DNA from 4 places in the Microbacterium sp. Root322 genome. Region 1 is predicted to be linked to each of the others. Evidence: predicted binding sites of a transcription regulator. Region 1 holds the regulator's gene; each other region holds the start of a gene.
What was found. Region 1 encodes LexA, which represses DNA repair genes until DNA is damaged. Its sites were predicted from a motif close to TCGAACANNTGTTCGA; they were not measured.
Positions count from the first base shown of each region.

Region 2: a site for LexA is predicted at 1,692-1,707, ahead of ASC55_RS05850 (HNH endonuclease signature motif containing protein). Genes of this name have one in related genera too.
Region 3: a site for LexA is predicted at 2,799-2,814, ahead of recA (recombinase RecA). Genes of this name have one in related genera too.
Region 4: a site for LexA is predicted at 2,539-2,554, ahead of ASC55_RS13605 (HNH endonuclease signature motif containing protein). Genes of this name have one in related genera too.

Region 1 is NZ_LMCS01000003.1:967,747-971,611, forward strand. Features, by position in the region: gene ASC55_RS17010 (S9 family peptidase) at 1-1,631, opposite strand, end outside; gene lexA (transcriptional repressor LexA) at 1,760-2,446, opposite strand; gene ASC55_RS17020 (LysM peptidoglycan-binding domain-containing protein) at 2,736-3,104, shown strand; gene ASC55_RS17025 (histidinol-phosphate transaminase) at 3,171-3,865, shown strand, end outside.
Region 2 is NZ_LMCS01000002.1:219,752-223,616, reverse strand. Features, by position in the region: gene ASC55_RS05865 (SDR family NAD(P)-dependent oxidoreductase) at 1-147, opposite strand, end outside; gene ASC55_RS05860 (aldo/keto reductase) at 247-1,209, shown strand; gene ASC55_RS05855 (DUF4259 domain-containing protein) at 1,216-1,596, opposite strand; gene ASC55_RS05850 (HNH endonuclease signature motif containing protein) at 1,739-3,079, shown strand; gene ASC55_RS05845 (ABC transporter substrate-binding protein) at 3,422-3,865, shown strand, end outside.
Region 3 is NZ_LMCS01000001.1:754,992-758,856, forward strand. Features, by position in the region: gene miaB (tRNA (N6-isopentenyl adenosine(37)-C2)-methylthiotransferase MiaB) at 1-637, opposite strand, end outside; gene ASC55_RS17690 (regulatory protein RecX) at 686-1,159, opposite strand; gene recA (recombinase RecA) at 1,555-2,601, opposite strand; gene ASC55_RS03605 (DUF3046 domain-containing protein) at 2,871-3,095, opposite strand; gene ASC55_RS03610 (helix-turn-helix domain-containing protein) at 3,114-3,422, opposite strand; gene ASC55_RS03615 (CinA family protein) at 3,564-3,865, opposite strand, start outside.
Region 4 is NZ_LMCS01000003.1:249,936-253,800, forward strand. Features, by position in the region: gene ASC55_RS13590 (Rv2578c family radical SAM protein) at 1-57, opposite strand, end outside; gene ASC55_RS13595 (M15 family metallopeptidase) at 132-1,061, shown strand; gene ASC55_RS13600 (acyl-CoA dehydrogenase family protein) at 1,214-2,377, shown strand; gene ASC55_RS13605 (HNH endonuclease signature motif containing protein) at 2,585-3,865, shown strand, end outside.

The DNA.
Region 1 (3,865 bases):
CGCTCGATGTACAGATGCTCGTACTCGGGGAGCGGTCCGACCAGGCCGTCGATGTACGACGCCTCGAAGTCATGCGTCTCCGCCACCAGCATGCGCAGGTCGGCCACGCCGTAGCGGCTGATCCCGGCGGCGAAGGCACCACCGCGGACCAGCGCCGACAGCACCGTCCAGCCACCTGCCGAACCGCCGCGGATCGCGATGCGGGCGGGGTCGGCGAGTCCGGCGTCGCCGAGTCCGCGGGCGGCCGCGATCACGTCGTCGACGTCGACCACCCCCCACTGGCCGTCGAGACGCTCGCGGTAGGCGCGGCCGTAGCCGGTGGATCCGCCGTAGTTCACGTCGAGCACGCCGATGCCCCGGCTCGTGTAGAAGGCGATCGCCGCGGACGCCGCGCCGGTGACGTGCGCCGTCGGTCCGCCGTGCACCAGCACGACGTAGGGTGCGCGCTCATCGTCGGGCGCCGACGTGTCGGGGTTGGCCGGAGGATAGGCGAATGCGTGCACCGCGCCGCGGGGACCCTCGATCTCGATCGGGATGGACGCGGGCATCCACTCCGGATCGACCGGCTCGCCGCCGCGCACGGCGATGAACTCGCCGGATTCGATGTCGACGCACCACAGGCCCGCCGTCGCCCGAGAGCCGTTGCCCGAGAGGAGCACCCTGGCGCCGTCGACGGCATCGATGCTCACGTGGCCGTCACCGGGGAAGTCGATCACGCTCACGCCGCCGTCGGCATCGATCACGACGACCTCGTCGCGGCCGTTCGTGCGGACGGCGACGATGCGGCCGTCGTCGAGCGGCTGGTACCAGCGGTTGCCGAGCACCCACAGCCCGTAGCCGGTATCCGCATCGACAGGAGCGCCAGCAGGGGCGAACGGTCGCGCCGGCCCGGTGGGAGTCACCCCATCGAGCGTGACACGCTGCAGAGCCCAGCGACCGTCTGGATCGTCGGCGAAGATCAGTTCCGCGTCGCTGAGCCACTCCGGCTGCAGCGCCGCCCGCGAGGGGATCGTGTGTGGCGTCCCGCCGGGGACCTCTGCGACCTGAACGTGCGCGTCCTCCCAGGGCATCCGTCCTCGCTCCCAGCCGACCCATGCCGCGCGGGTCCCGTCGGGAGAGAGGGCGGGGTGGGCGAAGAAGCCGTCTCCCTGCACGATCACCCTGATCGCGGACGGGTCTTCGGCGGCGGATCCATCGAGCGGGATCTCGACGATCGAGCGGAGGTGCGGCGTGGCCGAGAGGTCTTCGCGCACGGCCAGCAGGCGGCCGTTCTGCACGCGCAGGCCGCCGTGCGAGGGACCGGGGGCGGTGAGGGCGACGGGTTCGGCTCCGACGCTCAGACGGCGCACCCGCTGGTCTCCTGCGTCGACGAAGAACAGCGTGCCGTGCTCATCGGCCGTCCAGGCGCCTCCGCCGTACTCGTGCACGCGAGAGCGCGCGCTCCAGGGGGCGGGGAGGATCTCGGAGCCGGAGGAGCTCCGCACCGTCACGCGTCCCTTCTCGGCGGGTACCGACTCACCCCACCAGATCTCCGCACCGACGAAGCGGGCTCCGTCGATGCGCGGAGAGGAGGCCGCGACGGAGGCCGCGGAGAAGGGCGAGGGCCAGGAACCGTAGGGGGACGACGACATGCTTCGAGCCTAGGCGTCGAAGGTGGACGCCCGTTCGTCAGGACGGGAGCATCGCGGTCTTGATCCGTCGCCCGACGACACGAACCCCCTCCCGGCACCCGGGAGGGGCTTCATCGTGCCGTCTCGTCTCAGACCGCGCGCAGTACTGCCACGATCTTCCCGAGGATCACGGACTCATCACCGAGGATGGGCTCGAACGCGGAGTTGCGGGGGAGCAGCCAGGTGTGGCCGTCGCGGCGACGCAGCACCTTGACGGTGGCCTCGCCGTCGAGCATCGCTGCCACGATCTCGCCGTTCTCGGCGCTGTTCTGGGAGCGGACGACGACCCAGTCGCCGTCGCAGATGGCGGCATCGATCATCGACTCGCCGGAGACCTTGAGCATGAAGAGGTCGCCCTTGCCCACCAGCTGGCGGGGGAGGGGGAAGATCTCCTCGACCTGCTGGTCGGCGGTGATCGGCACGCCGGCTGCGATGCGTCCGACGAGGGGGACGAGCGCGGCGTCTCCGACCGGGGTCGCCACGTCTGCGGGGCTCTCGGTGCTGGTGCCAGGCAGATCGATGAGCACTTCCATGGCTCTCGTCTTCCCGGGGTCGCGGCGCAGATAGCCGCTGAGCTCGAGCTGTCCGAGCTGGTGGGTGACGCTGGAGAGGGACTTGAGGCCGACGGCGTCGCCGATCTCGCGCATGCTCGGCGGGTAGCCGTGGTGCGCGATCGAGTTCTGGATGACCTCGAGGATCGCCATCTGCTTCGGGCTGAGGCTCTTCCGGCGGCGCGTGCGCGGTGCCTCCGACTCGGGGGCAGAGTTCTCGCTCATGGTGCTCCTTCAGTGCGTGATCCGACGTCCCTCTTCGAATGTCGGAGGCCCGTGGTGGGGTGTCCTTATCGAAACCGTATCCGAGAATCGGGCCGATCTGGAAGATCTGTTCGAGCGTGTCGGCCTAATCGTCGGTGGGGTTTCGAAGAATACTTGACAGATGTTCGAACTCGAAGATATCTTCGGTACGTAGCTTCGCATTCACGGCTCCCGGCCGAGGCGGGAATGCGAACGCTACGCCAACTTCCCCGGTGGCCTCACGGCTCCGGGACAGGCTAAGGAGCACCACATGAGCAGCATCAGCTTCAGCACCGCAGCAGTCATTCCGGCGTCGACCCGTCCTTCGACGCGACTCCGACTGACGACGCGTGGCCGCGCCGTGCTGCTGGCCTTCGCCTCCGTGCCGCTCGCGGCCGGCATCGCGTTCGCCGCACTCAGCGGTGGCAGTGCGATCGCCTCGGGTGCAGACACCGCGGCCGTCAGCGTCGAGACCGTCACGGTCATGCCCGGCGACACACTCTGGTCGATCGCCACCGGCGTCGCCCCCGACGCCGACCCGCGCGACGTGATCGGTGAGATCAGCCGGATGAACCTGCTGCGTGGTGGCGAGCTCCAGATCGGTCAGACACTGGCCATCCCGGCCCAGTACGTGAACTGATCCTGCCGCAGCGTCGCTGCAGCAACTTTGCGTCATCGACTCGGGGCGCCGCTTAACATGGGAAGGGTGACCCTCTCCCTCAACGATCTCCCGCTACGTGATGATCTTCGCGGACTGACGCCGTACGGCGCTCCGCAGGCGCCCCTTCCGATCGCGCTCAACGTGAACGAGAACACGCATCCGATCCCGGATGAAGTGGCCAGCGACATCCTCGACGACATCGCCGTCGCGATCCGCGACGTCAACCGCTACCCCGACCGGGAGTTCAGCACCCTTCGTGAGTCGTTCGCCGAGTATCTGGGGCACGGGCTCACACCCGAACAGATCTGGGCGGGTAACGGGTCCAACGAAGTGCTCCAGCACATCCTGCAGGCGTTCGGCGGGCCGGGGCGCACGGCGTTCGGCTTCGCGCCCACGTACTCGATGTACCCGTTGATCGCCCAGGGGACCGGGGCGCGGTGGATCGCCGGCACCAGGCAGCCCGACTACACGATCACGCCGGAGGAGGCCGCCGAGCAGGTGCGGGCCGCCGACCCGGACGTGGTGATTCTCTGCTCGCCCAACAACCCCACCGGCACGCCGCTGGGGCTCGACGTCGTCGAAGCCGTCTACGACGCGGCTCGGGGCATCGTTATCGTCGACGAGGCCTACCAGGAGTTCGCTCCCCGCGACGCCGTGTCCGCATTGACGCTGCTCGAAGGGCGTCCGCGGCTCGCCGTCTCGCGCACGATGAGCAAGGCGTTCGCGTTCGCGGGCGCTCG
Region 2 (3,865 bases), on a different contig from region 1:
GAGCTCGTTCGCGACGCTCTGCACGGCTTCCGCGTTCACGTCGCCGATGAACACCTCATCCCCGGCCCGTGCGAACGCGGCGGCGATGCCTCTGCCGAGGCCTGAGGCTCCACCGGTGACGAGGATGCGGCGGGGGGATGCGGTCATGTTCGTCCTCACTGACGGGTGCTGCGACGGGGTGACTCCGTTATATTCTACAAACATAGAAAAACACAACCCTGTGTCAGAGAAGACGAAGGAGCCTTCATGCCCGAATCGACATATCCCCGCACGGCACTGCAGGGTGGAGGGGTGCCGGTGCCTCCGCTGGCATTGGGGTCGTGGAACACCTGGGACCGGATGTCGAAGGATGAGGCGGTCGCGCTGATCCGGAGAGCCACGGAGCTCGACGCCGGACTCTTCGACATCGCGTACTACAACATGGGTCCGCATGCCGAGAACTCGAGGACCGACATCCTGTTCGGCGAGGCGCTGCGGGCGAGCGGCGTCGATCGCGACGACATCACCCTGTGCGGCAAGCTGTGGCTGTGGGACTGGCCGAACCAGGGATTTCGCCGACAGCTCGTCGACTCGCTCGGGCGGGCCGGCCTCGAACGCTTCGACACGGTGGTGGTCGGCGACTACGGGGAGGCGCCCGACATGCCGCGCCTCGTCGTCGAGGTGAACGCGCTGATCTCGGAAGGCCTCGTCGACAGCTGGGGCATCAACAACTGGCAGATCGCCCACACCAGGGAGGCTCTCGAAGAGGCGGAGACGCAGGGGGCTGTCGCACCGGCGTTCGCACAGCTGAAATACGGCATCGCGCGTCGGTCGATGGCCGAGGGGGAGGCGTACGGGGCGTTGTTCGATGCGGGCGTGCTCACCCTGCAGGCGTCCGACGTCTTCGAGGGAGGGATCCTCGCCACCGGCCGGCTGCCCGAGCGGAAGATCGGCGCGGATGTCGGAGGGATCCGTGAGCAGATCGCCGCGATCTACCCCGAGGTCGCGCGGGTGGCCGCCGGATTCGGGGTCACCCCGGCAGCACTGGGCATCGCCTTCTGCCTCTCGAACCCCGCGACCGCGAACGTGCTGTTCGGTGCCTCCCGGCTCGCGCAGCTGGAGCAGAACCATGCGGCACTCGCGCTGGCGCTCGCGCATGGCCCCGAGGTGCGTGCGGCGCTCGCCGGGTGCTGGGTCGACCGTGACGTGCGCGCCGACGGTGTGTGGTGAGGTCGGCTACGCCTCGCGCTCGTGAGCGAGGGCTACGGCACGCTCGAACGTCGAGACGATGACCTGGCGTCGGTCGGTGCGGTAGTCCTCGTCCGGTTCGAGCTCGTCGATGTAGTCGTCCCAGACCCGGATGTACCGGTCTCGCCAGCCCTCGAGCGTGCTGCTCGACGGGAACGTGGCACCCACTCGCCCCGCGGACCCGATGTCGGTGAGGATCTCCAACCACGCGGGAGCCATGGCTCCGCCCCATTCGTCCGGCTGCAGCTCGGTGTCGTCCTCCTCATCGGCGAACACCTCGGTGATCTTCGCGATGAGCTCGTCGGTGATCTCGCTCAGTGCGTCGGCGACCGTGTCGTCGTCGAAGTTTCCCGGTCCCCACGTGCCCATGTCTTCCTCTTCCTGTCGGCTGTTGCGGTCGGACCCAGTGAACCATGTGAGCGTGGTGTCGGGCGGAGGGTCAGCGGCAGAATGCCGGCATTTGTTCGAAGATAAGTTCGAATGTCGAGAGGTGATTCGGTAAAATCGAATCATGTCGAAGCTGGTCGAGTTGCACGAGGCGATGTCCCGCCTCGATGCGGCATGGGCCGACGCCGATGGATCCGGTGAGCTGTCGCGAGAGCAGCTGATCGCCGTGAGCGCATCCATCGGGCTGCTGCAGCGGCGGCTGGATGCGGTGCACATCGAGGTCGCGGCATGCATCTCGCGCGAGTCTCGTCCCGAGTTGGGTGCGGAGGGTCTCGCGAAGCAGCAGGGCTACCGGAATCCGGCGACGTTGATCGCGGCGACCGTCGGCGTCTCGCGTGGCGATGCGACCCGGCTGGTGAAGGTCGGAGAGGCGGTCGCGCCGCGCGAGGATCTCCTCGGGGCGCCTCTGCCGGCGAAGTATCCGAGAGTGCGTGAGGCGCTCGGGTCCGGCGCGCTGAGTGCTCAGGTGGCTGCCGCGATCATCGCCCTGCTGGATCGGTGTCGCGTCTCGGCGGGCCCGGTGCGGGTCGCCGAGGCGGAGTCTCTGCTGGTGGAGAAGGCGGTCGGGCTCGCTCTCGACGACGTGCGCAAGCTGGTCGTGAGGGCCGAGGCGTGGCTGGACCCGGATGGGGTGGAGCCGCGCCTGGAGGAGCAGCGTTCCCGCCGAGCTTTGACCATTCATGAGCGCGACGGGATGGTGCATCTGAACGCCGTCCTCGACGCCGAGACCGCCGCTCCTGTCGTGACGGCCATCCGCGGCTACGTGACCGCCGCGTTCGCCGCGCGAAAGAACGCGGCCGCGCCGGACGCGCCGGACGCCGATCGTCGCACCGTGCCGATGATCCAGGCCGACGCTCTCTCCGTGTTCGCGGGCCACGTTCTCGAGTGCGACGCCCGGGTGCCGTTGGCGGGTGCGACCGTCGTGGTGCGGATGAGCCTCGACGACCTGGAAGCCGGCGCCGGTTCCGCCGAGGTCGACGGAATCGAGCAGCCGGTCAGCGTCGGCGCGGCGCGACGGATGGCCGCAGGCGGGGGAGTGATCCCCTGCGTGCTCGGTGCGGCGAGCGAAGTGCTCGATTGGGGTCGGGAGAAGCGCCTGTTCACGCGCTCGCAACGGTTGGCGTTGGTCGAGCGGGATGGTGGATGCGCCATGTGCGCGCTGCCGCCCGAGATGACGAAGGCGCATCACATCCGATGGTGGAGTCGAGACCATGGTCCGACCGATCTCTCGAACGGCGTGCTGCTGTGCGAGACCTGCCACCATCGGATCCATGACAACGGGTGGGATATCCGTATCGATGGCGGTGGGAGCCGCGGCAGGGTGTGGTTTCTCCCACCGGCCACGGTCGACCCTGCGCGGGCTCCGCGCCTGGGTGGCAGGGCGCGCTTCGACATCGCTGCCTGAACGCGCTGCCTGAACGCATGGCCTGAACGCGTGGCGTGGATGTGTGGCCTGAACGCGTGGCCATGGATTTAGTGGCGTGAGTGCGTGGCCCCGAAAGCGCCGCCTGAGCACGCTGCCTGCGCGTCTCGCCGGCGACCGGCGCTCCACCATGCCTGCACGCTCGGACAAGCCCGGTGCGCGCCGGGGCATGAGCGGGGCCGCCAGGGAAGCGAAAGGCTCTTGCGCTCTTTTTCCACGCATGTAGACTAACCAGCGCGACACATCGAGGTGACGCCGGATCCGGTCTCCGGTCAGCGGCACTCCGAGCCTTCTTCACCACCCTTGCACCCGAGAGAAGGAACCATGAAACGAATGCCCCTCGCGCTCGCCGCAGCCGTGGCCGCGACCCTCGCGCTCACCAGCTGCAGCGCAGGCGCAACACCCTCCCCGTCCGACGGCAGTGCTGCCGACGGCCCTGACGCCCTCAACATCGGCAACTTCCTCGACGTCACGTCGTGGGATCCCTCGCTCGCCGACATCGGCTTCGACGGCCCCTACCTCTCCGCCGTCTACGATGCCCTGATCGCTCTGGACGCGGACGGCAAGCCGGTCCCGTCCCTCGCGACCGAATGGACCGTCGCCGACGACGACCTCAGCATCGACCTCGACATCCGTACCGATGCCGTGTTCAGCGACGGCACCCCGGTCGACGTCGACGCCGTGATCGCGAGCCTCGACTACCTCAAGCAGGGCGCGCGCTCCGGAGAGGCCTATCTGAACGTCTCCGCCTTCGAGAAGGTCGACGAC
Region 3 (3,865 bases), on a different contig from region 1:
CGTCTTCGACGAGGAGGCGGATCTCGTTCAGGATGTCGCCGGGACGTCGATCCTTCTCCTTGCCGCGAAGGCTCGGCACGATGCAGAAGGTGCACGTGTTGTTGCATCCGACCGAGATGGAGACCCAGCCACTGTGTGCAGAGTCGCGCTTGGTCGGCAGTGTGGAGGGGAAGACCTCGAGCGATTCGAGGATCTCGAGTTCGGCGTCGCCGTTGTGCCGTGCGCGCTCGAGAAGCCCCGGGAGCGAGCCCATGTTGTGCGTGCCGAACACGACGTCGACCCAGGGGGCCTTGTCGAGGACCGCCTGCTTGTCCATCTGCGCCAGACAACCGCCGACCGCGATCTGCATGCCGTCCTTGCGCCGCTTGACGGATGCGAGGTGTCCGAGCGTGCCGTACAGCTTGCCCGCGGCGTTGTCGCGGACCGCGCACGTGTTGATGATCACCACGTCGGCTTCGGCGCCGTCGAGCGCACGTACGTAGCCCGCGCTCTCCAGCGACCCCGAAAGACGCTCGGAGTCATGCACGTTCATCTGGCACCCGAAGGTGCGCACTTCATACGATCGCTGTCGTCCGTCGTCGTCGACGGCTGCCGAGGACGCGCCGATGATCGTCGGTTCACTGCGCGGGATAGTCATGATCACCCCATTGTACGAGCCGCTGCCTAGCAGGGGCGTGTCGCCGCCTCAGTCGGAATCGACGAAGCGGACACCGGAGGTCGGACCGCCGAAGGAGGCCTCCCGCAGCGCGGACTTCGCGGCCTTCATCGCCACAGCTCCGTTGTAGCCGCGACGGGAGAGCTGGCCCACCAATCGCCGAAGAGCCGTGTCATGGTCGAGCCGCCCCATCGATCGCGCCTTGCCACGTGCGAACTCGAGCGCGCGTTCGTCATCATCGTCAGGCAGCTCGTCGAGAGCAGCGTCGATCACGTCGCGCGGAATGCCCCGCTGGGCGAGCGCGCGGGACAGGGCGACTCTTCCCTGGCCCTTCCGTTCCACACCCGACGTCACGAGGACCCCCGCGAGAGCGGAATCATCGAGATAGCCACGACGACAGAAGTCGTCGATCACATCGTCGATCATGCCGCTGTCGAGCCCCACACCCCTCAGCACCTGCCGCGACTCGGAGATGGACAACGACCGAGCCCGCAGCTTGCGCACGAGCGACTCTTCTGCGGAGACTCGGATCTCGTCGAGCGACGCCGTCTCTCCGCTGTCGATGCCGTCTCTCGGCTCGTCGCCGAGCGCACGGAGACGAGGAGCGGAACCTGCCGAGCGAGACGCTGTGGCAGAGCTGCCCCTGACTCCTCGTGCGGGGTGCCGATCGCTGGGTGTGCCTGCGTCGCTCTCGTCGATACGGGAAACCTCCGCGGGCGGCGCGTCCCAGGTCGTACGCCATACGGCCGCATCGCCGGTACGTGACGAAGGTTCTTCCGCCTCCTGGCCACGCTCCGGGTTCTGAGCCGGTCGCGTCGAGGCAGGCTTCTTCGATGCACCGCCGAAGAGAGGGATGATGGGGGCGACCCGATCCGGATCGCCCCCACGAGTGTCGTTCATCAGGCCGGACGACGCTCGGCGAGCTCGTCTGCAGCCGCCGGCACAGCCGCGCCGCCGATGCCGAGCTTCTGCTTGATCTGCGTCTCGATGGCCAGCGCGATGTCGGGGTTGTTGAGCAGGAACGTTCGCGCGTTCTCCTTGCCCTGGCCCAGCTGATCTCCGTCGTAGGTGTACCACGAGCCCGACTTCTTCACGATGGCGTGCTCGACACCGAAGTCGATCAGGCTGCCTTCGCGGGAGATGCCGACGCCGTAGAGGATGTCGAACTCGGCCTGCTTGAAGGGCGGTGCCATCTTGTTCTTCACCACCTTCACCCTGGTGCGGTTTCCGACGGCGTCGGTGCCATCCTTCAGCGTCTCGATACGACGGATGTCCATGCGGACCGAGGCGTAGAACTTCAGCGCCTTACCACCGGCGGTGGTCTCGGGCGAGCCGAAGAACACACCGATCTTCTCGCGAAGCTGGTTGATGAAGATCATCGTGGTGTTGGTCTGGTTCAGACCACCCGTGAGCTTACGCAGCGCCTGTGACATGAGTCGCGCCTGCAGACCCACGTGCGAGTCGCCCATCTCACCCTCGATCTCGGCGCGAGGGACGAGCGCGGCCACGGAGTCGATGACGATGAGGTCGATGGCCCCCGAGCGCACGAGCATGTCGGCGATCTCGAGCGCCTGCTCACCGGTGTCGGGCTGGGAGACCAGAAGCGCGTCGATGTCGACACCGAGCTTCGCGGCGTAATCCGGGTCGAGCGCGTGCTCGGCGTCGATGAAGGCGGCGATGCCGCCGGCGCGCTGAGCGTTCGCGATCGCGTGCAGGGTGAGAGTCGTCTTACCCGAGGACTCCGGTCCGTAGATCTCGACGATTCGACCACGCGGGAGACCTCCGACGCCGAGGGCGACGTCGAGGGCGATGGAGCCGGTGGGGATGACGGCCACGGGGGCACGCTCATCGCTGCCCAGCCGCATGACCGAGCCCTTTCCGAACTGGCGGTCGATCTGGGCGAGGGCGGTCTCGAGGGACTTCTCGCGGTCGGCGGGTGATGGCATGATGTGCTCCTTCTGCGCGCGTGATGCCGCCTGTAGGCTGTCGCGGCTCTCCCGGTTGGGAGAAACTCTCCGACAAGGCGTAATGGCTCTTCGGCTCGTTTTCCACCGTAGGAGAGGCCACCGACATCGACGCCGCGAGCTCACATACCGTGGAGAACAGACTCCCTGAACCACTTGTGCAGAAGACTACGCCCGCTTCGAACAGATCTTCGACGACACGCCGTGGATCTCATCGCGTGTCCCGTAGGCATCGGACATCGAGGGACGGATCAGCGTCCGCGCGGCTCTTGCCTGCCGACGCCATGCCGCCTGTTCTCCGGCACATCCATCTCGGCGCACAGCGCCAACCAGATCTCGCGCGGTGGAGTGCCGTCGGCCAGCGCTTCCACAGCCGTACGGCCGCCGACGGCGCTGAGACCGAGGTCGTTCACCAGAGAGGAGGCACGCGCCTGGAACTCTGTCTCGACGGCGCGGAGAAACTCGCTACGACGCATCGCTGGTCTGACCGTGGGTCAGTGCAGCGAGAGCTGGGGTTCGATCGAGGCCACGAGGTCGTCCGGAACGACATCCGGAAACACCTGGATGCCCTCGAGCACGGAGATGCGATCTCCGACCTCGCGCATGATCGTCGAGATGGGAACGTCGAGCGCATCGGCGACGGATGCGAGGATCTCGCTCGACGCCTCCTTCTGCCCGCGCTCGACCTCACTGAGGTAGCCGAGGGCAACCGATGCCTTGCTTGCGACCTGCCGGAGCGTGCGCCCCTTCTGCAGGCGGAAGTCCCTCAGCACATCGCCGATTTCCTGTCGAACAAGAATCATCGGAACCTCCTCCCCATGTGATCGTTCGAGGTCTCCCCCGATGAGACAGCCAGTCTAGTACCCCTGGCCTGCACAGAATCTACCCCTGCACTCTGTGGTTTTAGTGTGAGCACAAGAGAGATAACCAGGCCGAGGGCGTCACTATTCCGCCACCACCGCGAGCACCTCTCGGAGTGCTGCCGCCACGGCCTGCGCCCGGATCGCGTCGCGGTCCCCGCTGAAGTGGAAGGCCGTGTTCCGCGACGCCACAGGGGTCACGACTCCGATGTGCACAGTGCCGACCGGCTGGCCGTCCGGGGAGTCCGGGCCGGCGATCCCCGTCGTCGACACGCCTACATCGGCTGGCACACCCCCGACACCGACCACGTCTCTGACGCCGTCGGCCATCTGCAGAGCGACCTGCGGGTGCACCGGTCCGTGTGCGGCCAGAAGAGCCGCGTCCA
Region 4 (3,865 bases), 720 kb from region 1:
GAGGCCGGGCAGCGCCGCCGCATCCGTCTCTCCGAGCTTCTGTCCCTGCCACCTCATTCGACAATTCGAACAGAAAGACGATGTTAACGCAAGCGACTCTGCAACTTATCTTCGAATGAGAGGATGGATCAATGCCCTTCCTGCCGCACCCTCAGCATGCGGCACCGCGGTCCCCGATCCGCGGACCTGCATTGCCGATCGGTGTCGCCGTGACCGCGATCGGGGTCCTGTTGTCGATCGGTTCCGGTCCGGTGCCGTCCTCCGGCGCCGACTCGATGCCGGTGCCGGTCGCGGTCATGCAGGTCCCGCCGGTCAAGGTCGCGGCGACCACGGCGGCCGACCCCTGCGCAGACTCCTCGGTGAAGCAGGCGATCGCGAACGGCGATGACGCGGCGACGATCGCGGCGTTCGGGGGTGGCGTGGCCTTCCGCGAGGCCGTCGTCGCGGGCAACGCTCCCTGCATCTCGCTCAGTGATCCGGCGCGGCTGTGGGTCGTGGTGAACAAGTCGTCGCCGCTGAACCCGCCCGAGTACGAGCCGACGGACCTCGCCTCGGTGCCGCTGCAGATGACGACGCCGTCCGGGCGCGTGCGCACCGACGTGGCCGCTGCCGTCGGCGAGATGGCGGATGCGGCGGTCGCTGCCGGTGTCGGGCGGATCGGCGCGAACAACGGATACCGCTCGTACGGTCTGCAGGTGACGACCTACGGCTCGCACGTGCGATCGCAGGGCCAGGCCGAGGCGGATGCCGGCTCGGCGCGTCCGGGCCACAGTGAGCACCAGACGGGTCTCGCGCTCGACGTGGTCGCGTGCGGGACGGGCTGCGGCGGACTCGACGGCTTCGGTGCCACGGCGCAGAGCGACTGGGTCGCGGCGCACGCCTGGGAGTACGGATTCATCGTGCGCTACGAGCAGGTCGGCACCCCGGTCACGGGGTATGCGCCGGAGCCGTGGCACCTCCGCTATGTCGGCGTCGACCTCGCCGCCGCCTATCACGAGGGTGGATTCCACACGCTCGAGGAGTTCTTCGCGCTGCCGGCCGCCCCCGACTACGCGCACTGAATCGGCGCGGAACGCCACGGTTGCGGCATCCGACAACCGCGGTACCCAGTGTCACGTTTTATGGGATGCATTCTCACAACGTCCTGTCCTGGACCGGTCGTGCGACGTAGAATCGCCGGAGCAACGATGCATGAGACGTTCAGGAGGACGGCATGGAACGCGACATCTACGACGAGGATCACGAGGCATTCCGGGACCTGGTCAAGGACTTCGTCAAGCGCCACGTGACCAACGAGGCGATCGAGCGGTGGGACGCCGCGGGGGAGATCGACCGGGCGACGATGCTGGCCGCCGGCGAGGCGGGTCTGATCGGCCTGTCGGTCCCGGAGGAGTTCGGTGGCGCCGGCATGCTGCAGGACTACCGCTTCCGCACGATCGTGATGGAGGAGGTCATCGCCTCCGGCGCGGGTTCGCTGGCCGGTGCCTTCGGCATCCAGGACGACCTGGCCGTGCCCTACCTCGTGCACATGGGAACGCAGGAGCAGAAGGAGAAGTGGCTTCCCCGCATGGCCACGGGTGAGGTGCTCGGCGCGCTCGCCATGACCGACCCGGGTGCGGGTTCGGATCTGCGTGGCATCAAGACCAACGCCAAGAAGGTCGACGGCGGCTACATCCTCAACGGTGCGAAGACGTTCATCTCCTCCGGTACGACGGCCGACGTCGTCGTGACCTTCGTCAAGACCGGTGAAGGCAACCGTCCCGACGCCTTCAGCCTGCTGCTCGTGGAGAAGGGCATGGAGGGCTTCGACCAGGGCAAGAAGCTCAGCAAGATGGGCTTCCACGGCTGGGACACGGCCGAGCTCAGCTTCACCGACGTGTTCGTCCCCGACGAGAACCTGATCAGCGGCAAGGAGGGTCAGGGCTTCATCCAGCTGATGCTGAACCTGCCGCTCGAGCGTCTCTCGATCGGCGTCGCCGCAGCCGCAGCCGCGCAGGCCGCCCTCGACTGGACCGTCGCCTATACGAAGGACCGCGAGGCGTTCGGCGAGCGCATCGCCGACTTCCAGAACACCCGCTTCCGGCTCGCCGACATGGCCGCGACCACGGACGCGATGTGGGCGTACATCGACCGCGCGTTGCTCGCCTACAAGAACGGCACCCTCACCGCCGAGGATGCCGCGAAGGTCAAGTTCTGGGCTACCGAGCGCGAGTGGGAGGTGCTCGACACGGGCGTGCAGCTGCACGGCGGTTACGGCTACATCATGGAGTACCCGATCGCCCGCGCCTTCACTGATGCTCGCGTGCACCGCATCTACGGCGGCACGAACGAGATCATGCGCGATCTCGTCGGCCGTCAGATCGTCGGCAAGCGCTGACGTCACCTACGCAGAAGAGGCCCCGGATGCGACATCCGGGGCCTCTTCCTGTCCCTGCTGTATCGCCGGACCTCGGTGCCACCAGGCATTCGGAGCGACGCACTCCTGGCGGCTGACTCGGTTCTCGGTCTTCACGACATGCCGGTCGCACCGGTATTCAATAGAACATAAATTCGAATGTCGAGACGGTTCGCGATAGAATCGAGTATGTCGAAATTGACCGCGTTGCACGAGGCGATGTCCCGCCTCGATGAGGCGTGGTCAGATGCCGGTGACTCCGGAGAGCTGTCCCGCGAGCAGCTGATCGAGGTGAGCGCGTCTATCGGGGTGTTGCGGCGTCGGTTGGATGCCGTGCATGTGTCGGTGGCGGCGTGCATCTCCCGCGAGTCGCGTCCAGAGCTCGGGGCGGAGAGCCTGGCCAAGCAGCAGGGCTACCGCAACCCGGCGACGTTGATCGCGGCAGCCACGGGGGTGTCGACCGGTGATGCGTCGCGCCTCGTCAAGGTGGGAGAGGCGACGGCGCCCCGGAGCGACCTTCTGGGTGCGCGTCTGCCGGCGAAGTATCCGCTGGTGAGCGAGGCGCTGGATTCGGGGGCGCTCGGTGCTCCCGCCGCCGCGATGATCATCGGGTTGCTCGATCGTTGTCGGATCGCCGCGGGGGTGGAGCATGTCGTCGAAGCCGAGCGCATGCTGGCGGAGAAGGCGGCAGGTCTGGCACTCGACGATGTGCGCAAGCTCGTGGTCCGTGCAGAAGCATGGCTCGATCCGGATGGTCTGGAGCCTCGTGAGGAAGAGCGCCGCGGCAGGCGCGCGCTGACACTGTTCGAGCGTGAGGGAATGGTGCATCTGAACGCCGTGCTCGATGTCGAGACCGCGGCGCCGGTCGTCACCGCGATCCGGGGCTACGTGACCGCCGTGTTCGCCGCGCGGAAAGACGCGCCCGATGCGGAAGCGCCCGATGCGGATCGGCGGACGGTGCCGATGATCCAGGCCGACGCCCTCGCGGTGTTCTGCGCGCACGTGCTCGGGTGCGAGCAGCGGGTGCCGGTCGCCGGTGCGACGGTGATTGTGCGGATGAACCTCGACGATCTGGAGGCCGGCACGGGGTCCGCGACCGTGGACGGGGTCGATCAGCCGGTCAGCGTCGGGGCCGCGCGGCGGATGGCGGCCGGGGGCGGCGTGATCCCGTGTGTTCTCGGCGGAGACAGCGAGATTCTCGATTGGGGACGGGAGAAGCGGTTGTTCACCCGGGCGCAACGGCTGGCGCTGGTGGAGCGTGATGGGGGATGCGCGATGTGCGGGTTGCCGCCGGAGATGACCAAGGCGCATCACATTCGATGGTGGAGACGAGACCACGGGCCGACCGATCTCTCCAACGGGGTGCTGCTGTGCGAAACGTGTCACCATCGCATCCACGACAACGGGTGGCAGATCCGCATCGATACTGCCGGGAGCGGGAGCGGGAGCGGGAGCGGGAGCGGGAGCGGG